Regions from separate parts of the Pseudoalteromonas sp. SG43-7 genome, predicted to be linked through region 3. Evidence: predicted binding sites of a transcription regulator. Region 3 holds the regulator's gene; each other region holds the start of a gene.
What was found. Region 3 encodes FliA, which starts transcription of late flagellar genes. Its sites were predicted from a motif close to CTAAAGNTNNNNNNNNNNNNGCCGATA; they were not measured.
Positions count from the first base shown of each region.

Region 1: a site for FliA is predicted at 3,392-3,418, ahead of H5200_RS10345 (VC2046/SO_2500 family protein). Genes of this name have one in related genera too.
Region 2: a site for FliA is predicted at 6,168-6,194, ahead of H5200_RS19550 (DUF5610 domain-containing protein). Genes of this name have one in related genera too.

Region 1 covers NZ_JACJEY010000018.1:37,434-45,732, forward strand. The annotation lists gene H5200_RS10320 (MHYT domain-containing protein) at 1-1,036, opposite strand, end outside; gene H5200_RS10325 (ion channel) at 1,286-2,266, opposite strand; gene H5200_RS10330 (M48 family metallopeptidase) at 2,352-3,083, shown strand; tRNA gene H5200_RS10335 (tRNA-Tyr) at 3,122-3,206, opposite strand; tRNA gene H5200_RS10340 (tRNA-Tyr) at 3,256-3,340, opposite strand; gene H5200_RS10345 (VC2046/SO_2500 family protein) at 3,453-3,974, shown strand; gene H5200_RS10350 (DUF6172 family protein) at 4,134-4,436, shown strand; gene H5200_RS10355 (general glycosylation pathway protein) at 4,643-5,587, shown strand; gene H5200_RS10360 (M28 family metallopeptidase) at 5,633-7,252, opposite strand; gene H5200_RS10365 (RNA-binding protein) at 7,486-7,725, opposite strand; gene H5200_RS10370 (hypothetical protein) at 7,926-8,299, shown strand, end outside.
Region 2 covers NZ_JACJEY010000059.1:1,139-9,437, reverse strand. The annotation lists gene H5200_RS19585 (hypothetical protein) at 1-36, opposite strand, end outside; gene ccoG (cytochrome c oxidase accessory protein CcoG) at 328-1,758, shown strand; gene H5200_RS19575 (serine/threonine protein kinase) at 1,823-2,800, shown strand; gene H5200_RS19570 (thiol:disulfide interchange protein DsbA/DsbL) at 2,830-3,453, shown strand; gene H5200_RS19565 (thiol:disulfide interchange protein DsbA/DsbL) at 3,488-4,126, shown strand; gene H5200_RS19560 (DUF523 domain-containing protein) at 4,192-4,641, shown strand; gene trmA (tRNA (uridine(54)-C5)-methyltransferase TrmA) at 4,647-5,747, opposite strand; gene H5200_RS19550 (DUF5610 domain-containing protein) at 6,224-7,345, shown strand; gene murI (glutamate racemase) at 7,409-8,224, shown strand; gene H5200_RS19540 (RNA-binding protein) at 8,187-8,299, opposite strand, start outside.
Region 3 covers NZ_JACJEY010000008.1:65,426-73,724, forward strand. The annotation lists gene H5200_RS05325 (chemotaxis protein CheA) at 1-1,027, opposite strand, end outside; gene H5200_RS05330 (protein phosphatase CheZ) at 1,042-1,806, opposite strand; gene cheY (chemotaxis response regulator CheY) at 1,824-2,207, opposite strand; gene H5200_RS05340 (RNA polymerase sigma factor FliA) at 2,248-2,958, opposite strand; gene H5200_RS05345 (MinD/ParA family protein) at 2,985-3,845, opposite strand; gene flhF (flagellar biosynthesis protein FlhF) at 3,838-5,319, opposite strand; gene flhA (flagellar biosynthesis protein FlhA) at 5,343-7,451, opposite strand; gene flhB (flagellar biosynthesis protein FlhB) at 7,547-8,299, opposite strand, start outside.

The DNA.
Region 1 (8,299 bases), on a different contig from region 3:
TGACGCCAATAACTTTACCTAAATCGATGTGATGTGCCTTTAATAGATATTCATCATGCTCGGCTGCGATATCATCTGCCATCAGCATTTTTATGTTTTTACCCTTTACATCAGTGCTATGCCAGCCGAAAATATTCTCTGCAGCGTTATTAAAGCTTAAGATAATACCGCGATTGTTAATTGTTACAATGCCATCTATAGCGGTCGATAAAATAGCCTCTAAGCGAGATTCATTCCCTGTTTTTTCTTCAAGTAACATGCGATAGCGTACCATACCGTTAATGATAGCAACTATCGCGGTTAGAATAATGGTGGCGAACACTACGCTAATAGCAACAAATGTAAGTTCTGAGCTGGCGCTGTCATTACCAATTAATGGCGAGGTTGCAACAAACCGTGTTGCCGCCATTCCCATGTAATGCATACCTGCAACAGCAAAACCCAAAATGATTGCGCTGATCAACCGCGTCTGCAAAGAATTTAGTGTTGGGAGGTGCTTTTTAATATTAAAGCGAGCATATAAAGATATAAACGCCAGTACAACGGCAACGATAATTGACAACCCAAACATCAATGGATCGTAGCGTAGCAGCGGGCTCAATTCCATTGCTGCCATACCACTGTAATGCATAGTGCCGATACCTGCGCCGAGTAGTACCGAGGGCAGTATTAAACTGAAAATAGTGGCGTTATTTTTTACTAATAATGACACGCCAGTTAGGCAGGCTAAAAATGCTGGAATGAAAGATAAAAAGGTGAGTGTTGGGTCGTAGCTGATATTTGTACACAGTGAAAATGCCAACATACCAATAAAATGCATACTCCAAATACCGCCAGAAAGTACCAAGGAAGCCGTTGAGTTGGCTAATTTTTGATAACTTTTGAAGCGTGTTTCTTTGGCCAGATCGATCATGTAAGTTGCAAAAAATGCAGAGAAAATAGCCGTTAAAACAGACAGAGCGACTAAAAATGGGTCATAAACACCATTAATAAGAAGGCTCGGATCGTGATCGGTAATAAAAAAAGCGGTAAGCATAACGGCTCAATACACTGTTATTTCAGTAATAACTAATATCACCTGAAATATATGTTAAGACAATTAATTAATTTTGCGCAAATGCCTGTTATTTGTTTACATATTTAGCTGCAAAATTTAACAAAATCAAAAACTTTTTAAAATCAATTCGCTAAGTTTCATTGTGCGCAATGATAGCATCATTTATAACCAGTTTTATAGCAGGTATTTAGCTGAACTATTTATTTTCGCAGATAAAGTAATCGGTAATTATCGGGTCATACGTTTGACAAATACGACTACGAATAATGCCAGAGAGAAACTCCCGCAAAACGCTTCAACTGCAGCAACGAATCGGGAGAAACCAACCGGAGTAATATCGCCATATCCTAAGGTTGTAAAAGTAACCACGCTAAAATAGAAGCTATTAAGTAGGGCTAATAAATTATCACTTAATGTTGCCGCCGGATTGAACTGCATAATACGACCAGCATCCATCACCCCAAAAATAAAATAACACAGGGCGCAGCAGATGATCAGTGACAAACTAAAACGGATCACATTTTCAGGCTTTTCACCATACCCGCACAACATATCAATACAGCTCGAGGCTAATCGTTTTTTTGAACCTCGTGGATATTGTGCGTGACGCATCCGCAGTTCTTTGTACGTGAAATTACCCGCCAGTTCAAATAAGCCTTGTTGTTCTGATGCTTTACGTAAATTGCGAAATATTTCTTCTGATTGTTCAAATAAGTCAAGGGCTGCGCTTTTATCTGTATGTTTAAGCGCTGCTTTAGCTTGTTTTTCCTGTAATAGTTCAGCGCCTAGCTCAATGTTATCAATACGGGTGTTGTTTAGTTTTATACCCAATAAATTTGTATCTTGTAGGTTGCAGTAATGCAGGCTTGCTTCGTGCAAGTTGGCTTTCATCAGTGAACTGTGGGCTATTTTATTATTAAACAGATGAGCGTTGGTGAGCGTTGCACGATAAAAATTACTGTAAGATAAATCAAAGCCATCCTCATCATCTTGTTTTATCAAATTAAGCCCATTAAGGTTAGCGCGTTTTAATTGCAATCCCTGTAATAATCCTCCCTTTTTTGCATAGCGCTCTAATTTTTGGGTCAGATCTAAGCCTGACTTATCAAATTTGGCATCATGCCAAAAACAAAAACCTGAACCCATGTCTGTTTCTTGACAATGATGGCCATCGGGAGAGGTATAACGACAACAAGGCTTATCAGGCATGTTTGATATCGCTTTATTTAATTCTACTTAGATATAGATTAGCAGTTATTTTGCAAGGTATTATAGTGACCTGTTAATTAGTTTAATGACTGTCGGTCAATTACAAGAGTTAGGTTTGTTTGAATATACATTAAAACGTAGTCGCCGCCGCAAAACTGTCGCTATCAAAGTCCAGCAACAAAGTGTCACAGTTTATGCGCCTGTTGGGGTTGCTAAAAAGGAACTTGAAAGCTGGCTGCTAAGTAAAACTGACTGGATCAATGCGCAAATTAACAAGCAAAGTCAAATGCTTGATACTCGCCAATACCCATTACAAGATAATCGCGTACTGGTTTTTTCACAACCTGTGATACTGACTTATGGTGTCAGCTCGCGCAGCGCATGGCAGCTAGTAAAAAATCAGCAGGGAGATGTGTTACAGCTAAATCTTTCTGGACGGGTTAAGCATCAGCAGCCAATGTACCAAACCTTGCTCGAAAGTTTTTTACATGAGCAATTAGAAAATTATATTGAAATGCGTGTACATGCTTATTGCCTACAAATGGCAGAGACTTTACCTAGCAGTATTCGCATTCATACTTATAAGCGTCGTTGGGGCAGTTGTAATCGACGACGAGAATTGACCTTTAATTTGTTATTAGCCAGTGCGCCGCAGAGTATTATTGATTATGTGATTGTGCATGAACTAGCTCACTTGAAATATTTAAATCACAGTGCCGCATTTTGGCAGCGCGTCAGTGAGTTTTATCCTGATTATAAGCAAGCAACAAAATGGCTAAAGCAACACGGTGCGAGTTTACAATGGGTAGTCGAATGAGTTAGCGAGAATAAAGTTTTGCTGATAGATAAGAAAAGTGGTGGAGGGAGCTGGATTCGAACCAGCGAAGGCTGAGCCGTCAGATTTACAGTCTGATCCCTTTGGCCGCTCGGGAACCCCTCCACACTAATTTTGTCGCATTTGGCCCCACTTAACTTAGCGGTAAGAAAAGTGGTGGAGGGAGCTGGATTCGAACCAGCGAAGGCTGAGCCGTCAGATTTACAGTCTGATCCCTTTGGCCGCTCGGGAACCCCTCCAATGCAACGGCGCTGATAATAGCAAAGTGAGCATTTAAGTAAAGAAAAAAGCTAAAGAAATATTAAATAAAGCCGATAAATATCTATTACTAACTGCAATCGGCTAAAGTCTATGCAAATCGATGATTTGTTAATCACAGAGAGTCAACTTAACAATCGTCTTGCCAAAAGTGTCTCAGAACACCGTCGTGGCGAGTTTGCATTATTATTGGCAATGCTTTCTCATGACGTGTTAGATTTTAGTCAATTTCATCTCCCTAAAACCCCATTTGATGCACATGCTTCAACACCAACTGAAGCGCAATTACGTGAACAATTAGGGGCAGGGCCTGAGCAAGCATTGGCTCCAGATGAATTTGATATGCTCATTGGCCAACATAATGCACAGCTATTACAACAAGGCAGCATGGCAGATATTCGTTTACGTTCGTGCCTTGCGCCGGAACCATTAGTGATCAGAGATGATAAAAACCATATTCCACTAATGGTGATTGATAATTGCGAACTAGTCGTGCGAAAGCGTCATTTAGATAAAGAAACACAGCTAGATCATCCGCAAATGGATGCGGCTGCATTTTACGATAGCCTTAATAATGCAGATCTTCATCAACCCTTACACCTTGCCCAAGCGTGATATTAAGCTGTAATAATTATCGGTAAAAATATTTTATTTATTTTAGTGTAAAAAAAGCATCCACAAACTAAATGCAATTGCTATAATGACCCCAAATGGCATTTCCAATTTACTTGGTATTATTGCCATCATCATTAAATCAAGGTAATTAGGAACGTAATGAAGAAAACATTCACGCTGAATCACGAGAAAATCAAATACCCTCGCATGGTAGATGCTGCAAAGCATGAAGTAAAAAAGTATTTGAAAAGAGAGCGTAACAAAACGTTGCCAATTGATGCTGATTACTGGGCATTTGATTGTAAATTTGGTAACACAGCTGAAGATGCCCAAGTGGTGCACGTTGCTGAAATTAGCAACTCAATCAGCGAAATTGAAAAACAAGGCTTAGAGTCGTTTTATGTTGAAATCATTGCTAGAGCTGCACAACGTCAAGTGCAAGACTCTGATGATGAAATTTAAAAGTAATTGATTTAATGAAAGAATGGGCTAAGTAGCCCATTTTTTGTGCTTGCAAAAAAGTAAGTCCAGCAGTTTATTTTGCACCCGGTTGGTGCGAAATGGATCTTTTCTCTTCTTCAGATAATGCAACCAGTTGATTTATAAGTTTTTGTAAAGTTGGTTCCGTAATTGCTATTACTTTTAATAATGCAGTTAGGAGCAAACACATGGCAAGAATGAGTTATATCAGTAGCGTCGAACGTTACCAAGAATATCAAACCGTGATCCACGACTTACTTGACTCAGTGCTAGCAAGCTTAGAAGACGGTGTTAAAAAACAACAAGATAATCGTTACTTAATCGCTCAATACCCATTTTTAGAATTACAATACTGTCTAGATAAAAATGGCGTGCAGCTAGGTAACAATGTCTGCTTTAAACGTCAGTATATGAAAACCTTAAATAATCATGGCGATTCACAGGATTTGAGTGAACGGCCGTATTTTCAAGGTATCCAACAGCAGCAACATACTCGTTTTACGCCGCCCTATATTTCGATCGCGACCAATCACTTATGTATTTCAGCAATAAAATCGTTACATGCTTCATATGGCGAAAATCGCTATTTAGTGATTGATGTATGTCTAACGCAATTAATCGAATTTATTATGGGGGATCGTACTCGCGCCACGATGACGCCATTTTTTAAAGCGGGTTATGGCATTATTGTCAGTTGCTTATTTATCTTAGTGTTATTTTTACTTGGTAGGGTGTTTGGTGATATTTATAGCTTACTGTTTGTCCGCTCTATAGAAAATGATCCGCTCGAACCGTTTACGATCATCATTTTTATCACCCTCGCGTTAGCAATATTTGATTTAGGTAAAACGATTCTCGAAGAAGAAATTTTAATGCATAAAGATATCTTTAGGCACAGTTCAACGCGGCGCACTATCACACGGTTTATTTCAACTATTTTAATTGCAGTGTCTATTGAAGCGTTATTAACGATGTTTAAGGCAGCGCTGGGGCAGTCGCAGTATTTATTACCGGCAATTTATATGATGTTAGCGGTTGTAGGGCTATTGATTGCGTTGGCTATTTATGTGTATTTAGGGGCAAAAGCCGAAACCTTATTATTGAGCGCACAACGCAATAAGAAAGGGCATTAATAAAAATGGGGTAGGCGATGAATGCCTACCCCAACTCAACTTAATTTATTCTGCGCGGTCTTGGGCGCGACGAGTTTTAAAATCTGAATCGGCTTGCCATTTTGGCCAATCACCGTTGTTTGCCAATTGTGATGCGATATCAACAATTAACTCGATGTCTTGTTTTACACCACCTAATGACCACTGAGCAGAGTAATCATCAGCTTCTTTATGGTATTTATGAGCAATATAATCTGGATCTGTATCACCTAAACTCATAAACAGTAAACCAGGTACGCCTTGTTTAGCTAGTGAGAAGTGATCTGATCGGAAGAATAGGCCGTTTTGTGGCACGGGATCCATTTTTACATGACGGCCTTGTTTGCTTGCGGCTTTGCTAAGGTAGTCTTCCATTTGTGATAAGCCTTTGCCGTATTGCAGTATGTAATCGGTGCCATCTAGCACATTCATACCATCAATATTTAACAGAGCGACCATCTGCTTGGTAGGGATAAGTTCGCCACTGGCAAATTGCTCTGAGCCAATTAACCCTGTTTCTTCGGCGGTAAAGTTCGCAAAAATAATCGAGCGCTTAAACGGTTTTTGTTTATGCATGTTACTTAATATACGAGCGATTTCAATTGTGGCAGCACTGCCTGAGGCATTATCAACTGCACCATTATAAATTTTTGGCCCGCTATCAGTTTGCTTAGTGCCAAAATGATCCCAATGTGCGCTGACCACAATATATTCATCAGGCGCTTCACTGCCCGTTAATTGCGCAACAACATTGTGTGATTTAGCATGTGACACTTCGTTTTTAAATGCAAGGTTCGCTGTTAAATTAAGCGCAGTAGCTTTAAAGTCGTCGTTAAGTGCTTGTTGCTTTAATTGTTGATAGCTCAAGTTTGCTGATTTAAATAACTGCTCGGTTGCATCGAGTGTTAGCCAACCCATTACCGGTAGTTCTGATGCGTTTAGGTTGTTATCCATTAAGGTGTATTTTGTGCCTGTATTTGAGCTTTCAACTACGCCCCAAGGATATGCAGCTGGCGCTGTTTCATGCACAATAAACACTGCGGCTGCGCCTTGGCGAGCGGCTTCTTCGTATTTGTAAGTCCAGCGACCGTAGTAGGTCATAGCGTTGCCGGTAAATAGCGCATCGTCTTGCGTAGCAAACCCAGGATCATTTACTAACACAACAACCGTTTTACCCGTTACATCAATATTTTTATAATCATTCCAATTATACTCGGGCGCATTAATGCCATAACCAACAAATACTACCTCTGAATTACGAACATCAATAAGTGGCTGTAATTGTTTCGTTCGCGCCGTAAAATCTTTACCAGCGGTAAAGCTCAAGTCGCCAATTTTTAATTGCATGTTTTGATCAGCGGTTACCATCGCCATTTTTACCGGCTGTAAAAACTTATTATTATATGCACCAGTTAATCCAAGCGCTTGGTATTGGTCACTTAAGTAACCCACAGTTTTTACTTCACCGCGCGTTAATGGACCGCGTCCTTCAAATTCGTCTGAGGCAAGGGTTTTAATATGTTGTTTAATATTGCTTAAATTTACACTGGTTGTATTGTCAAGCGTCGTTTGTTCTTGAGCAGGCTCTGAACAGCCAGTTAAGCCCAATAATAAAGTTACACTGAGCGATTTAAAAAGAGGAGTCATAATTGCAGGTTTTTAAGGATACATACTGTGACTATATGGGGTGTCGGTTTTGCTGTCTAGTTTTTTGCCATGAAGCGCAGATATTTTTATAAAATACAATTAGTTGATTTTGGGTACTATGATTTAGGGGCTGAATTAAATTTCGTTGGGTGAAAGGGACTGGCGCAGAAGTTGTGTGAAAAAAAGCTAAAAGCCAGCGAAGAGTGCTGGCCTTTTGCAACAAAATAACACGTTTAAGCGTCAGCTTTCTTTACGCGGATCTTGCTTTTATCAACAGTACTTTGATTCAATGCTTTTATTGCTACAGCAGCTTCTGCATCGTTTGGCATTTCTACAAAGGCAAAGCCTTTCGATTGGCCGGTTTCTTTATCTAGTACTAAATTACAATCGGCTACTTTACCGTGTTCAGTAAAAAGTACGCGGATTTCATGTTCAGTGATAGTGCGTGATAAGTTTCTAACTAATAGTTTCATAAAGAACCATGTTTTAAAAATAACAGGGGTGATTGTCTCAAGGAAAAGCCGTTTGACCTAATGATTAATTACAAACCGCAAAAATAGTTTTTGGCTGATAGCCAAAGAATAAAGTAGGTTCCTTTTTTGGGGGGGAATAGTTAAAGCATAAGAATAGTTAGCCGATAACAACTTAGCTATAAAAAAAACAAGGACGTAATATGCAAGTTAACTCGCAAGATACATATCCACTATTGCAACCTACTTCAAACAGTTCGGTGGTCGAAATCAACACGCCAGTGAATAGTAAAGAGCAATTAAAAAGTGAAATGGAGCGCCTAGCGAAGGACATCTATCATAAAGGGCAGTTTAAAGAGCCTGATGCAACATACTATAAGCCTGTAAATAAAGATGCCAATATATTAAGACCTATTGAAGAGGTTATGTATGATATTGGCGTTGCTACAGTTCATTTGTATATGCCTGGTGGTGATGTCCCTAAAGCAGTTGAGAAGATGCTTTCACCCTATGATAGCGTTATGGCTGAATTAAGGAGTGAACAGCCTTCTTTAGCAAATAAAAGTTGGGGTATTTC
Region 2 (8,299 bases), on a different contig from region 3:
AAGTATCACTACAACTAGTACAAGGAATTTTTTCATATGTGAGTAAACTTTGATCTGAACGGGTACGAATTAGACACCAGTGTAATAAAATGCCCCTTTGTAAAGCAAGCAAGTTAGGTGAATAAATTATTATCAATGAATATCAGCTTTTTTGAGGAGAGTTGGTATAATGACAGAGAACAATTAGATTTTTCAGAAATCTCTGAACTTTTACAGCACAGTAGTTCAGTTTGCACTATTTTTAAATGTAAGCTTAGTTGTTAGCTATCTAAATAGCGTTATATGATTGTTTGACTTTCATTCTCCAAGCGGCGTTGAGGAACTTCGATGGACAAGCAAATAAAAGTAAAAAATATTCCTAGTGAGGTCAAGATCGAAAAGCCCGATCTCTATGCTCAACAGGATAGATTTAATCCCCGCAATCGCATTTATGTACGTGCGGTTAAAGGGTTACATCAACTATTAAGACAGCGCATTGGTTTTCTTGGTATGTTGGCGTTCATGGCGCTGCCATGGATAAACTTTAATGACCAACAAGCTGTGTTATTTGACCTCATTGGTCAAAAATATAACATTTTTGGGCTAACTCTATGGCCACAAGATTTTACTATTCTTGCTTTTATTCTGATGCTTGCTGCATTCGCGTTATTCTTAGTGACCACCTTTTACGGTCGGGTTTGGTGTGGCTATACGTGCCCGCAAACAGTCTGGACGTTTATTTTTATTTGGTTTGAAGAAAAGTTCGAAGGGACAGCGAATCAACGTAAGAAGCTTGATCAGCGACCAATGGACTTTGATAAATTTTGGCGTAAGACAGCCAAGCATACAGGTTGGATAGCTTTTTCTTTATACACCGCACTGACCTTTGTTGGTTATTTCACACCTATTCGTCAGCTGTTACCGGATTTTGTTACTTTTGATGTAGGTGGCTATGCGCTGGTTAGCATTATCGTATTTACCGTATGTACTTATGGTAATGCTGGTTGGATGCGCGAAATTATGTGCTTGCATATCTGCCCGTATTCGCGCTTTCAATCTGCAATGTTTGATAAAGATACCTTCACAGTAAGCTACGATGAAAAACGTGGTGAAAATCGTGGGCCACGTAGTCGTAAACAAGATCGAGAAGAGCTTAGCTTAGGTGACTGTATTGACTGTAATTTGTGCGTACAAGTATGCCCAACAGGGATCGATATTCGCAATGGCCTGCAAGCTGAATGCATTAACTGTGGCGCCTGTATCGATGCCTGCGACGGAGTAATGGATAAGATGAATTATCCGCGCGGGCTTATCTCATATACCACTGAGCGTAACCTAGAAACGCCAGAGAATAAAACCAATCCTCTGCGCGCTAAGATTATTGGTTATATTGTTATATTAGTGGTGCTAAGCGCAGCGCTGGTAACGAATATTGTAATGCGTAAGCCAATGGACTTAGATATTATTCGCGATCGAAATCAACTCTATCGAGTCGATTTTAATGGGCTTGTCGAAAATACCTACACACTTAAAGTGATCAACAAAGCACAATACGAGCAAACCTTTAATATTAAGGTGGCAGGACTGGAGAACTTTAAGTACATAGGTAAGCAAACTTTTACCGTGCAAGCGGGCGAATCGCACAACGTGCCATTATCATTGGTGATGGATCCGTATGATTTGAAAGCGCCGATGACCGAGTTTAATTTTGTATTATCGCCAGTGGACAATCCAAGTTCACAAATTTCGCAGCCGAGTAACTTCTTTAAAGCGCGATAGTTAAGTACACTGATAACAAATAAAAAGCGGGATTTTCCCGCTTTTTTTATAATTGATGAGAATTATGAGTAAATTTAGTTTTGTTGACCTCACCCCAGATTCGATTTTAGATGCGGTCGAAAGTATTGGTATTTACGCAGAGTCTGGCTTATTAGCACTGAATAGTTACGAAAACCGTGTCTATCAATTCAAAGCTGAAGATGGCCTACGTTATGTGGTGAAATTTTATCGTCCCGAGCGCTGGAGTAAGGCACAAATACTCGAAGAGCATAGCTTTGCATTTGAATTGGCTGATGCTGAAGTGCCTGTAGTTGCGCCGATACAGCGTAATGGCGAAAGCTTATTTGAGCATAATGGTTATCTATTTACTTTGTTCCCAAGTGTCGGGGGGCGCATCTTTGAAGTTGATAATCTTGATCAGTTAGATGTGTTAGGACGCTTGATTGGTCGGATGCATCAAGCAGCTAAAGCGAATGTTTTTAGCGAACGTCCGGTCATAGGGTGTGACGAGTATCTAGATACAGCTAAAATTCAGTTACAAAACAGTAATCTGGTGCCTAGCAGTTTAACTACTGCGTTTTATACTATTTTAGATATGGTGATCGCTAAAACGAAATCGCTTTACCAGCAGGTGGATACTATACGTTTACATGGTGATTGCCATGCCGGTAATATTCTGTGGGCCGGTGATGCGTTGATGTTTGTTGATTTGGACGATAGTCGTCAAGGGCCTGCGATTCAAGATTTATGGATGATGCTCAGTGGCGATCGAAACAATCAACTGTTACAGTTAGATACCTTAGTGGCTGCCTATGAAGAATTTTGTGATTTTGATCACACTCAACTCAAATTAATTGAACCATTACGCGCAATGCGTATGATTCATTATATGGGGTGGCTAGCTAAACGTTGGGAAGATCCGGCATTTCCGCGGAACTTTTCATGGTTTGCTGATGACAAATACTGGGAGCAACAAATTTTAGCGCTGAAAGAGCAGTATTCTGCACTTCAAGAGCCGCCGCTGAAGTTGCTGCCTAACTAATTATTAAAAATATCTGAAACGAGAGTCCAATGCTTAAAAAACTAAAATTGAGTTTACTACTGCTATGTTTACCTTTTGCTGCGATGGCCGCAGATTTTAAAGCTGGTGAGCACTATGACGTACTAAAAATTGAAAAAAGTAAAACCTCACAAGTAACAGAGTTCTTTTCATTTTATTGTCCGCACTGTTTTAAGTTTGAAGCTGTAGCTAAAGCAATGGAAAAAAGCTTGCCTGCAGGTACTGAGTTTGTAAAAAACCATGTCAACTTTTTAGGTGGTTTAGCGCCAGAAGTGCAAAGTAATTTGAGCTATGCGTATATCATCGCTAAACAGCATAACAAAGGTGAGCAAGTTGCAGATCAAATGTTTGACAGCATTCATATAAAACGTGCTCCACTCAATAACATTAAAGACGTTAAAGCATTACTTGCAGTAAATGGTATTGATAACTATACCTTTGATAAAGATATTGCCAGCATGCCAGTGATTGCGGCGGAAAAAGCCATGCAAGACAAGCAAAATAAGTTTTCACAAATGGGAGCCTTAACCGGTGTACCAACGTTTATCGTTAATGATAAATACAAAATCAATATCAATACCATCAAGAGCCAAGAGCAGCTTGATGAGTTAGTTGCCTTTTTATTACAACAATAAGCTATTAAAACAATAATTTTTGGAGTTTTTACCGATGATCAAATTAGTTAAAGCAGGACTAATAGCGTTGACGCTTGGGTTTGCTACAAACGCCGCCGCGATTCAATATGACGAAGGGACGCATTATGAAACGATTGATGCACGCGCAACTAAAAAGCCAGAAGTTAAAGAATTCTTCTCATTTTACTGCCCACACTGTAATGTTTTTGAATCAATTGTTGCTGAATTAAAGCCGCTACTAAATGAAGGTATTACTTTTAAGAAAAGCCATGTTGACTTTTCGGGTCCGCGTAACCCAGAAATTCAAACGATGTTAGCACAAGCTTACGCTACGGCAACTGTATTACCACAACAAGATGCACTAATTAGCGCTATTTTCAACCATATCCATGGCAAGCGAGCAAACATCAATGAGCTTGCTGATATGAAAGATATCTTTGTTGCTCAAGGTGTAGCTGCTGATGATTTTGATAAGTTTTACAACAGCTTTACAGTAAGAACCAAGGTATCCAAAATGAAGCGTGATCAAGAATATTTTAAACAAAAGGGTGCTTTGAAAGGTGTGCCTACCTTTATTGTAAACGGTAAGTACCGTGTTATTGTTGGTGGTGATTCAGGTATTAAAGATGCTAAAAGTATGGCTGATCTAATTAATTACTTAGCTGCTAAATAGAGCGGTTTAGTGTTTATTGTAAAAAAGCTCCGTATGCGGAGCTTTTTTGTTGCAGGTGGTAAGAAATGCATAAAATACTGGTTTCAAGTTGCTTACTTGGTGCTCCCGTGCGCTACGATGGTAGCGGACAACAGTTACTCCATCCTCAGCTTATCGCATGGCAGCAGCAGGAACGTATAGTCGCTTTTTGTCCTGAGATTGCTGGTGGTTTATCCACTCCTAGAGATCCTGCTGAAATCGTCAACGGTAAAGTGATTACCAATACTGGTGATGATGTGACACCGGAATTTCAGCTAGGTGCAAAACAAGCATTACGCCTTTGCCAACAGTACAATATTCGTTTTGCGCTATTAAAGGAATCAAGTCCTTCTTGTGGTCGTAATACAATTTACGATGGCTCGCACAGTGGTATTAAGGTGGTTGGAATGGGATTAACGGCTTCGCTATTAGAAAAGAATGGTATTAAAGTCTTTAGTGAGCAGCAAATGCCAGCGCTAGTAAAAGCACTGGCATAGATACTTTACAATTTACGTTGTAAAAATACCCCTGATTCAATGTGGTGGGTATATGGAAATTGGTCAAAAATCGCAAACCGTTTAACTTCATGAGTGCGAGTTAGGTGCTCTAAATCACGCTCTAGCGTATCAGGGTTACATGAGATATAAATAATACTCTCGTAGTTAGCCACCAAATCACATGTTAGTGTATCCATGCCTGCGCGCGGCGGATCAACTAAAATGGTCTGACAATCATAGCTGCTTAAGTCAATCCCTTCTAAACGTGAGAAGGTTCGTTCGCCTTTCATAGCTTGAGTAAACTCTTCGCTCGACATACGAATGATATCTAAGTTAGTTACGTTATTTTTAGCAATATTATACTGCGCTGAGTGTACTGACGATTTAGAAATTTCGGTTGCTAATACACGATTAAACGAACCAGCTAAGGCAATTGAAAAGTTACCGTTACCACAATAGAGCTCTAGTAAATCATTTTTTAGTGGTTTACATAAGTCTTGTGCCCACTCCAGCATCTTAATGTTTACTTTAGCATTTGGCTGCGTAAAGCTGTTTTCAACTTGTTGGTAAATAAGTTGCTGGCCATTAACTGTTAAACGCTCAGTAACAAAATCATCACCGAGTACTTCTTTTTGTTTGCGAGCACGCCCAATAAAATCAATTTTAAAGCGCTCACTCAATGATTCTTTTAGTGACTTGATAGCTGCTAGCCATTCTTCGTCGAGTGGTTTGTGATAAAGCAGACTCACTAAAATCTCACCGCTTAAACAAGAAAGATAATCTATTTGGAATAATTTACGACGCAAGACTTCACAGCCTTTAAGATTATCGATCATTGCCTGCATTACTTCCCCAATTAGCGGCGCTGCAGGGTCAAACACATCGACTCTGATTTTATCTTTGGTGGCTTGATCAAACATAATGTGGAATAACTCATCGCCATCGTGCCATACTCTAAATTCAGCGCGTTGACGGTAATGAATTGGCTCAGAGGCAAAGACTTCTAATTGTTCAACACCAAAGCGTTGGAATTGCGCAATGATACGTTGCTCTTTTTCATTTAACTGTGCGTCGTATCCTGTTGTATCGATCTTTATAACCGCCATTACCTACTACCTTATTTCATTATGCTGTTTATCGGCGCTATTGTAGGGGGCAGGGATTATTTGTCTAGGGTCTGTTTATCTTTCTAGGTTAATTTTGCAGCTGTGCGTTTGGTTTTTAGGCAAGGCAGAGCCTATGTAGTGTGGTTATTCCCCATAAATAGGCGATAACGTAGCATAAATGCCAAACGCGCGCTGCCCGAAGGGTTCTGCCTAGGGGCGATTAACTCTTTGTTACTTACATGGATGTAAGTAAGGGGCGTGAGCAGGACGCGGAAGCTTTGCTCAATTTTTACTTAGCCCACTAGGTTACAAATCTCGCGCCGCGATTAAATCGCCCCGAGGTTGAACAAATTTTAATCCTTAAAGGTCAACAGGCCCTAATTTTGAGTAATAGCAAATGCTGTTTTTTTGTACATTTTACTTTAGTTATTTATTTTTGGGCCGATACTTAAGTAAGCAAAAATAGGAGTCGGATCATGAAAATTGGCAACTTTGGCTTTGTTCCAAACAACAACGTCAATAAATACAGTAACAAAGCTGCATTACAGCAACCTACAATACAGTCGCCTCAAGATAGTTACCAGCAACGTGGTAAAGAATTAGCAGCAAAAGTGTTAGGTGACAAAATGGCTGAGGCCTTAGGCTTACCTGTCGCGGAAGAGAAAAAAGACAAGCCACTATTTGATTTTGAAGAAATAGTCAAAAACGTTTTGGACTTTGTAACTGGTGCCGTTAAGAAAGCGCAAGTCAATGGAGCCGATAATGAAAAACTCAAAGGTATGCTTAGTGATGCACGCAAAGGTGTGCAAACAGGTATTGATGATGCTTATGGTGAATTAAAAGATACCGGTATTCTAAACGACGAAATTGAGCAGGGCATAGAAAAATCCAAAGAAGGTATTTTTAATGGCCTGGATGAGTTTGAAGAGGATTTATTTAACCCTAAACCGGATTCTGTCAGTGTTACTCAAGCACAGTATTTAAGTTTAAGTAATAATGCTCAGTATAACTTCACCACTGCAGAAGGTGACGAAGTGAGTATTAGTTTTGCTGATGCATTTAAACAGCAATCAGCCAGTAGTTATCAGCGTAATGGTCAAAATGAAGGTTATGCCAGTGCATCATCACAATCGCGGGAGTTATCATTTAGCATGTCAGTAAATGGTGACTTAAACGAAGATGAACAAAAGGCTATTAATGCAATGATGGAAGACTTGCAAAATGTTAGTAAAACATTTTTTGGTGGTGATTTGGAACAAGCCTTTGAACAAGCACAAGAGCTCAACTTAGGCAACGAACAGCTAGTCGCGTTTTCAATGGACTTAAAGCAAACTAAAACGTTTGCAGCGATAAAAGGCTATGAAGAGAATAAACCAACACCAGAGAAAGCTGTGGCTGAAAAAATAGCTCCATTTAATGACGATCTAAAAAATGCCTTTAATAAAGCGGGTGATCTTGGTTTGCAAAATGAACTGTCAGGCATTTTACAATGGTTAAATCAAGACCAAGAGGAAATAGGCAAATTAGTCGACTATACAAAATCAATGTTTGAGCAAATGAATAAATTGCGCTCAGCAGCACTAGAGAGTGAAGCATAAGCTTTATTTTCAGTACACCGCGTGGCAAACTGCTCAGCTTAGTTATTATAAGGAGCGAGTTGTTTGTCACCTCATATCATGGTTTTTGATTCGGGCATTGGTGGTACCACAGTGCTGAAGCATATTCAGCAATACATACCTGATGGCCTTTATAGTTATTTTATGGATAACGCCTACCTACCTTATGGAAAGCTGAGTCAACAAACCATAATTCAGCGCCTCACCGGATTATTAATTTTTATAGAAACACAACAATTACACGTTGATGTGTTAGTTATTGCTTGTAATACCGCATCTACTTCAGCACTGAGCGCACTTCGCGAATTAACCACGATACCGATCGTCGGTGTAGTACCTGCAATTAAGCCCGCCGCTTTATTATCTAAGTCACAGCATATTGCCTTATTGGCCACACCAGCAACAGTACAAAGTAGTTATACACAACAGTTGATAAGCCAGCATGGTCAAGCTGTCACAGTACATTTATATGCAAGTGTTGAACTTGTAACGTTGGCGGAACAAACATATCAAAGTAAAAAGATTATCCAAGACAAACTAGTTGCAGAGCTCGATAGTCTCGCTATTGATAATAGAGTGGATGTAATCGTGTTAGGTTGTACGCATTTCCCAATTTTAGCAAAAGGTTTGAATGAGTATTTTAACAGCACTGTATTATTACTTGATTCCGGCGTAGCAATAGCCAAACGGGTGTGTGCAATACTCAAAGAGCATAATATAGATTGCAGTGATGAGCTTGATGCTAATTGTACAGGCAAGAAAAAGCCGCTACGTTATTACGCAACGGCTTCTATTTATGTTGATAAGCAACCGGTGGAGCTAGTTACGCTGATTGATCCGACTCAGAACGAAAAGAGTTAGATTCATCATCTTGTTTTTGTTTTGCTTCACGAACTTTCAATGTACGTTGTTGGAACTCGCTATCGTTTAATTTTG
Region 3 (8,299 bases):
TTTTAGCAACAGCTGTCGCTGGAGCTGGTGCGGATTTTTCAGCTGCTTTCACAGGCTCAGACACTGCTGGTTTGGGCACTGGCTTAGCTGCGGCAACAGGTGCAGGTGCAGGTGTTGGTGCTTTTTTAGCGGGTGCTGGCTCAGTCTCAGCGACCGCTTGTGGCGCGCTGCCTTTACCATGTAATTCATCAAGTAAAGCTTCAAATTCATCATCGCTGATTTCATCTGGACCATTACTTTTCGTCGATGCTGAAGGTGCTTGGGTCGGTTTAGGCGCAGCACTTTCGGTGCCTGCAGTATCTTTATTACTTACTAGACCGAAGCTACCAATACCGTGCAATTCATCCAATAAATTATCAAATTCATCATCAGTAATATCACTATTTGATGATTCATTGCTGACAGTGGTTGTTGGCGTTATAGGACTTTTCCCTTGTCCGTGGAGCTCATCAAGCAGACTCTCAAATTCATCTTCTGTTATCTCATCGATTTGAACATCTTTTTGATCGCTATCAACTTGACCATCAAATAATGAGTCTAGCGCAAATGGATCGTCAGAATCATCTAAAATATCATCAGCATCAACAACAGGGATATCGCCTGCAGGTTCAGCACTGCCAGTTAATTCTTCAGCCGTTGGCGGCAGCCCCAATTTATGTAAAACAGCGAGTAATTCTGGATTTGCTGGTTCTGGTTTTTCTCTACTTTGGATAGTCGCAAACATTTCGTTGATAGTATCGAGTGCTTGCAAGATCACGTCCATCAGTTCGGAATTAACCTTACGAACACCTTGACGCAATAAATCGAAAACGTTCTCTGCACCATGGCAAGCATCGACTAGTTCAGTCATGCTTAAAAAGCCTGCGCCGCCTTTTACCGTATGAAAACCACGGAAAATTGCATTGAGTAATTCGGTATCATCTGGGTTATTTTCAAGCTCCACCAGCTGTTCTGACAAAAGCTCAAGAATTTCTCCAGCCTCTACTAGAAAATCTTGTAAAATATCTTCATCGACTTCAAAGCTCATGCAGTTTTCTCCTCTTAGAAGCCCAAGCTTGATAATAAATCATCAACATCATCTTGTCCTGAGACAACATCATCACGAGATTCTTTATCAATAATTGGCCCTTCAGGGCCTGCAAGTGTATTTTCAGCAGGCGGTTTTTCAATGACTGGTGCTATTGTTTTTGTTTCGTTATCATCTTGGCTGCCAAATGCTGTCAACAAGTGGATCAAGCTGTCTTCTACTTCTCTAACAAGCTCGATAACCCGACGGATCACTTGACCGGTTAAATCTTGAAAATCTTGTGCCATTAACACATTGGTCATGAGTCCTTGCAACTCATCCGTTTTAGTTTGCGAGCTATTCATGAACTTATCTAAGCTATGGCAAAGTGTTTTAAATTCACCTAGCTCAATTTCACGGTTCATTAAACGATCCCAAGTGGGTTTAATGTCTGAAATGTCATCAGCAAGCTGTTGGGCAATGGGTAAACTTGCTTCTACAGCATCCATGGTTTTATTAGCAGCGTTTTCGGTCATTTCCATAACATAGTTAAGACGCTGCTTCGCGTCGGGTAGTGCATCTTTGGTCAAATCAGCTAAACGTGTATCAAGCTCAAAATTTTTCAACGCATCATGAAGCTGACGCGTAAGTTTGCCTACTTCGGCAAATAATTCTGATTGCTCTTTTGACGCCGCATCAATAATTAACTGATCAGCTTTATCTTGTTCACCGTTTTCAAGGTAAACCACAAGCTGACGGGCTTGTTCTAAACTGATCTGAGGCGCAGCAGGTGCTGACATAAGCCTCTCCTATTTATTTAACCTAAACGCTCAAACACTTTTTCCAATTTGGTTTTCAGTGTTGCAGCTGTAAATGGTTTAACGATATAACCGTTAACACCAGCTTGTGCAGCAGCAACAATTTGTTCTTTTTTAGCTTCTGCTGTTACCATTAAAACAGGAATGTGTTTCAGGCTGTCATCGGCCCTAATAGCGCGCAAGAGATCGATTCCTTGCATGCCAGGCATGTTCCAATCTGTAACTACAAAATCAAATTCTTGATTCTGCAACATCGGTAAAGCTGTTGAGCCATCGTCAGCTTCTTGTACATTTGTAAAACCCAAATCTCTTAACAGATTTTTGATAATACGTCTCATCGTCGAAAAATCATCAACAACAAGAATTTTCATGTTTTTATCCAAAACATCCTCCGGTGAGGTCTGAACCTATATTTACTTACTACTAATTAATCCAGTCATTGATTTTTGCTTTGAGCTTAATCATCGCCTGACCATGTATCTGACTCACACGCGATTCACTTACATCGAGTATATGTCCAATCTCTTTTAAATTCATTTCATCGTTATAATACAGCGACAATACTAACCCATCTCGTTCAGGTAAAGATTGTATAGCTGTTAATAATGATTGATTAAAGCGTTCATTTTTAACGTTATTAAAGGGCTTGTCCAGTGCTAAATCATGTCCCACTGGTGTGATAACATCTTCATCTACCCCTAAGTCTTCTATACCTAACACTTTACTTGAATTTACATCACTAAGAATATGATGGTACTCATCTAGCGTAATATCAAGTTTTTCAGCAACTTCACTGTCTTTAGGTTCTCGATTCAGGCTGCTTTCTAGCTCACTAATCGCTTCAGCGACTCTGCGGCTATTACGGTGCACTGAGCGTGGAGCCCAATCACCTCGGCGCATTTCATCCAGCATCGCACCACGGATACGAATGCCTGCAAAGGTTTCAAAGCTTGCACCTTTAGTCGCATCAAAGTTCTTTGATGCTTCAATTAACCCTATCATCCCCGATTGAATCAAATCATCGAGTTGCACACTCGCGGGTAAACGAGCGATTAAATGACAAGCCACTTTTTTGACTAAGGAAGCATGTCGCTCAACAATCACATTTAAATTTTGTGTCGATTGATATCCCATCGCTTTATTCACCGATGCCGTCATAGTTAGCCGTTTACTAATTTTTCTATGAAAAATTCTAAATGACCAGATGGTTGATTAGGTATAGGCCATTTAACTGCTTTTGTCGCTAATGTTTTAAATGCTATTGCTGCTGGGGAACTTGGAAATAAATCAACAATCACTTTCTGACGACGAGTTGCTTTACGCATATTTTCATCATACGGGACTGTTGCTACCAATTCCATTGAGACATCCAAAAAGCGATCCGTTACTTTTGAGAGCTTAGCAAATAGTTCCTGGCCTTCACGCATGCTGCGCACCATATTAGCAACGATTTTAAATTTATACACACCGTGCTCACGACTCAATACTTTGATTAATGCATAAGCATCAGTTATTGAGCTCGGTTCATCACATACTACTACCATGACATCTTGCGCTGCGCGCGAAAAACTTAATACCATGTCAGAGATACCAGCAGCAGTATCAACAATTAATATATCAAATTCGGTATTTAATTCACTAAAAGCGCGAATTAACCCAGCATGTTCTGATGGTGAAAGTTCCACCATACTTTGCGAGCCTGACGTCGCTGGTACTATTTTAATTCCTGCAGGCCCTTCAACTAAAATTTCATCGAGCTCGCATTCACCTGATAGTACATGAGATAGATTACGCTCTACCCTAAGTCCTAACATCACATCACAATTTGCTAAACCCAAATCGGCATCCAGTACTAACACTCGGTTTCCGAGCTGACCCAACGCAATCGCAGTGTTAAGTGAGACGTTAGTTTTCCCTACGCCACCTTTGCCACCTGTTACAGCGATAACTTTAACGCCGTTATTATTGTTTTGACTCATTTTACGCAGGCCACTTGCTTGATCTAATACTGTGTTAATCATACATCCCTACTGTGCTTGACGCTACTGCTTGGCGTCGTGAATGTTGTGCTTTTGTTCTTTTTAAATACAATTGTTCTGCTTTTTTTACTAATTTCTCTGCATTGGCGACCCGAATGTCCTCTGGAACGCGCTGACCGTTAGTAAGATACCCTATTGGAAGGCGATTTTGAATCGCTATACTAATAATCTCACCTAAACTTAATGATTCGTCTAATTTAGTGAAAATACAGCCACTTAATTGTACCTTCTTAAAGTGTCTTACGGTTTCTTGTAAAACATTAATTTGTGCGGTCGCACTGAGCACTAAATAATTGCGAATATCGACACGTTGATTACGCATTAGTGTATTTAACTGCTCAGTTAAACGTAAATCACGTTGGCTCATTCCCGCTGTATCTATTAATACTAGACGCTTATTTCGTAAATGATATAAAACTTCTGCTAATTCATTGGCATCTTTAACTTGTTTTACACCACAACCGATGATTCGGCCATAAGTAGCAAGCTGTTCATAAGCGCCAATACGGTAAGTATCAGTGGTAATAAGCGCAACTTTATCTGCGCCATATTTTTGTGCGCCAAGGGCTGCAAGTTTTGCCACGGTTGTAGTTTTACCAACCCCAGTAGGTCCAACAAGAGCATATACGCCGCCTTGGCGTAGTATTTCATTATTTGTAGTATGCATTTGGTTTTCAACCATTTGCAATAGCGCTTGCCATGCTTGCTGACGTGACACATCATCGGGAATAAAACAAGCCATTTGCTCTGCAACTTCACTGTCAATACCCATTCCGACTAAACGATCGATCATGCATGCGCGAGTAGGGTCGCGACGCGCTAAATCTTGTTGCATCAATCCAGATACTTGATACTCAAGTAATTGACGCATCGCTGCCATTTCATCACGCATAGCGGTGATTTCATCTGTTTTGGCTGCACTTTTTGTTGGCATCGGAGTATCTAAATCATCAAAACCACTTTCTAGATCATCATCAAAACCTAAGCTATGTGCTTGCGTTTGTGGACGCGGCGCAGTATCGCGACGAGCAAAATCATTATGTGCTTGTGGTTCATGGCGAGTTTGCTGTGCTTGATGTTGTTGCTGTGGTTGATACTGAGTTGATGTATCAATCCCTGACTGGCTAAACATCGACGCAAGCTCAGGTGAGCGTGGACGCGGTGATTGGCGCTCTAATAATGCTTGTAAGCTATCAGCTACCGCAGCTTGCGGCTCAGGCTGTGTACGTTGTGGCGCAGGTTTAACAAAGTTAGCATTTGTTTGTGCTTGTGCCGTAGCAACATGTGCTTGTGCAGGTGCTTTCGGGGCTGCTTTTTCATAATCAACGGCGGCAACAATCTCTACCCCATTGGCTAATTTTTTATTTGACATGATTACAGCATCTACACCGAGTTCATCTTTAACTTCTTTCAGTGCGGTGCGCATATCTTTAGCATAAAAACGTTTTATTTTCATGGTTCAACCCCTTTAAAATCCGATTATTGGCCTACTGAGCTGACAATCTTGATCTGTCTTTCGTCTGGTACCTCTTGATAAGACATCACTCGCAATCCTGGAATGGTGTACTTAACAAAACGAGATAACACAGTGCGTAACATTCCTGACGTTAGCAATATCGAAGGTTCACCGGCCATTTCTTGATTTTGATGCGCTTCATTTAATGATTGTTGAAGTCGCTCTGCAAGTCCTGGCTCTATTCCGGCACCTTCGTCGCCTGCATTTTGTAGTGACTGATGCAACATCTGTTCCAACTCAGGCGCCAAGGTTATGACAGGGATTTCTGATGACATTCCAACCGCGTCTTGAACAATTAATCTGCGCAGTGAAATTCGCACTGCTGCGGTTAATACATCAGGATCTTGGCTTCGAGGGCCATACTCAACAAGGGTTTGTACAATTGAACGCATATCGCGAATAGCAACGCCTTCATTTAATAAATTTTGTAATACTTTAACAATTGCTGTTAGTGGTAAAATATCTGGCACTAGCCCTTCAACTAAACGAGGATGACTTTTTGCCAGCATATCTAATAGATTTTGCACTTCCTCGTGGCCGAGTAACAAGGCCGCGCTGTTAGTTAGTAACTGACTAATATGCGTTGCTACCACTGTTGCTGCATCAACCACGGTATAACCGAGTGATTGTGCTTCATCTTTTTGATCTGGTTTGATCCAAATAGCGTCTAGACCAAAGGCCGGATCTTTAGTAGCAATGCCTTTTATTGGACCAAATACTTGGCCAGGATTAATAGCCAACTCATCACCGTGCTTAAGCTCCCCCTCACCACTTGAAACACCCATCATGGTAATTCTGTATGCATTTGGGTCTAACTCTAAGTTATCGCGAATATGCACCGGTGGAATTAAAAAACCAAGTTCTTGAGATAACTTTTTACGTACCCCTTTGATCCGGTTTAATAGTTCGCCACCTTGTGATTGATCAACTAATGGAATTAAGCGATAGCCAACTTCAAGGCCAATTACATCAACTTGTTGTACATCATCCCAACCTAGCTCTTTTTGCTCTTGCTTGTTAGCAACACCAGTGCCTGTTGCACCACCATTGGTAGCTTCTGCTTCTTTTGCTGCTGCTTCTTTTAGCTTATTTTGCTGGGTGTAATACGCTAAGTAACCAAGTAATGCACCAAGACTTAAAAAGGCAAAATGTGGCATACCCGGTACTAAACCCATCACGATTAAAATACCCGAGGCGATAAATAATGATTTCTCGTTACCGAGTTGTTTCTTAAATTGATCGCCCATGTTGAGCGATTCATTTTGACGAGTAACAACAATTGCAGTGCCAATTGATAACAGTAATGATGGTAATTGTGCAACTAAGCCATCACCAATGGTCAGCAAGGTATACACTTCCATGGCGTTGCCAAAGCTTAAATCATGCTGGATCATACCAACAAACAAGCCGCCAACAATATTGATGATCAGTATTACAATACCAGCAATCGCATCACCTTTTACAAACTTGCTCGCACCATCCATAGAGCCATAAAAGTCCGCTTCACGGGTGACTTCTTCACGGCGATCTCGTGCTTGCTCTGCACTAATAAAACCCGCATTCAAGTCAGCATCAATGGCCATTTGTTTGCCTGGCATCGCATCTAAGGTAAAGCGTGCCGATACTTCAGAGATCCTGCCTGCACCTTTGGTGATTACCACAAAGTTGATGATAATCAAAATCAAAAACACCACTAAACCAACCGCGTAGTTGCCACCAATTACCACTGAACCAAAAGCTTCAATTACTTTACCTGCGGCATCACCACCGTTATGACCTTCAAGCAGCACCACCCGGGTACTGGCAACATTTAGTGCCAAACGCATAATCGTTGCGATCAATAGCACTGCTGGAAACATACCAAATTCAACAGGCTTCATGGTGTAAACTGTCACTAACAACACCACTAATGCTAAAGCTATATTAAACGAGAAAAGAATGTCGAGTAAAAATGGCGGTAACGGTAAAATCACCATACCCAACGCAGCGAGCACCAGCAAAGGTGTACCAACACCTTTTAAATACTCTTTTTTATCTTTATTAAGTTGTTGTAATACAGCTTTAAATTCCATAATTCTACAATTTCAAAAAATTGACACTAAACGGAATTTGCAATAACTATTCCAAGTTATTAATTACTAGCTTAAAAGAATACTGATTATTCAAATCAATACTTATAGGCATCTGGAATTGGGAGTGTTTTATTCAATTTTGTAGGGCGTTTACCACGGCCTTTTTGAAAGCGTTTAAGCTGAAATACATAAGCTAAAACTTGTGCGACTGCAGTAAATAGTTGGTCAGGGATTTGCTCTCCTACTTCGGCAGTATGATACAGTGCTCGAGTTAGCATGGGGGATTCAAGGATGGGTACCTCGTTACCAATGGCTATTTTCCTAATTTGCATCGCCATCTCATCAACACCTTTGGCAACGACTATCGGCGCGCCAGCGCGCTCTGTGTCGTACTTTAATGCCACAGAGTAATGGGTAGGGTTGGTAACAACTACATCGGCATCTGGCACATCCTGCATCATGCGTCGCTGCGACATTTGTCTTTGCGTTTGTCTTATACGTGCTTTAATTTGCGGATCTCCTTCAGAATTTTTATATTCATCTTTGACTTCTTGTAGAGTCATTTTTAATTCTTTGTGATGTTTATGACTTTGATATGGCGCATCAATCGCAGCAATAATGGTTAAGGTGCAGGTCAGTCCTAAAAACATCCATGCGAGTATCTCTAAGGCATGAATGATATTGCCCGGCGCACTTTCAATACTCAGATGAAGAATTTCATCAAAGAAGGTGTTGATCAAAAAGATAGCAAAGCCAGCTACTACCACAAACTTTAAAATCGATTTCACCAACTCGACGCCCGCTTGTGGACCTAACATCCGCTTTATACCTTTTGCTGGTGACATTTT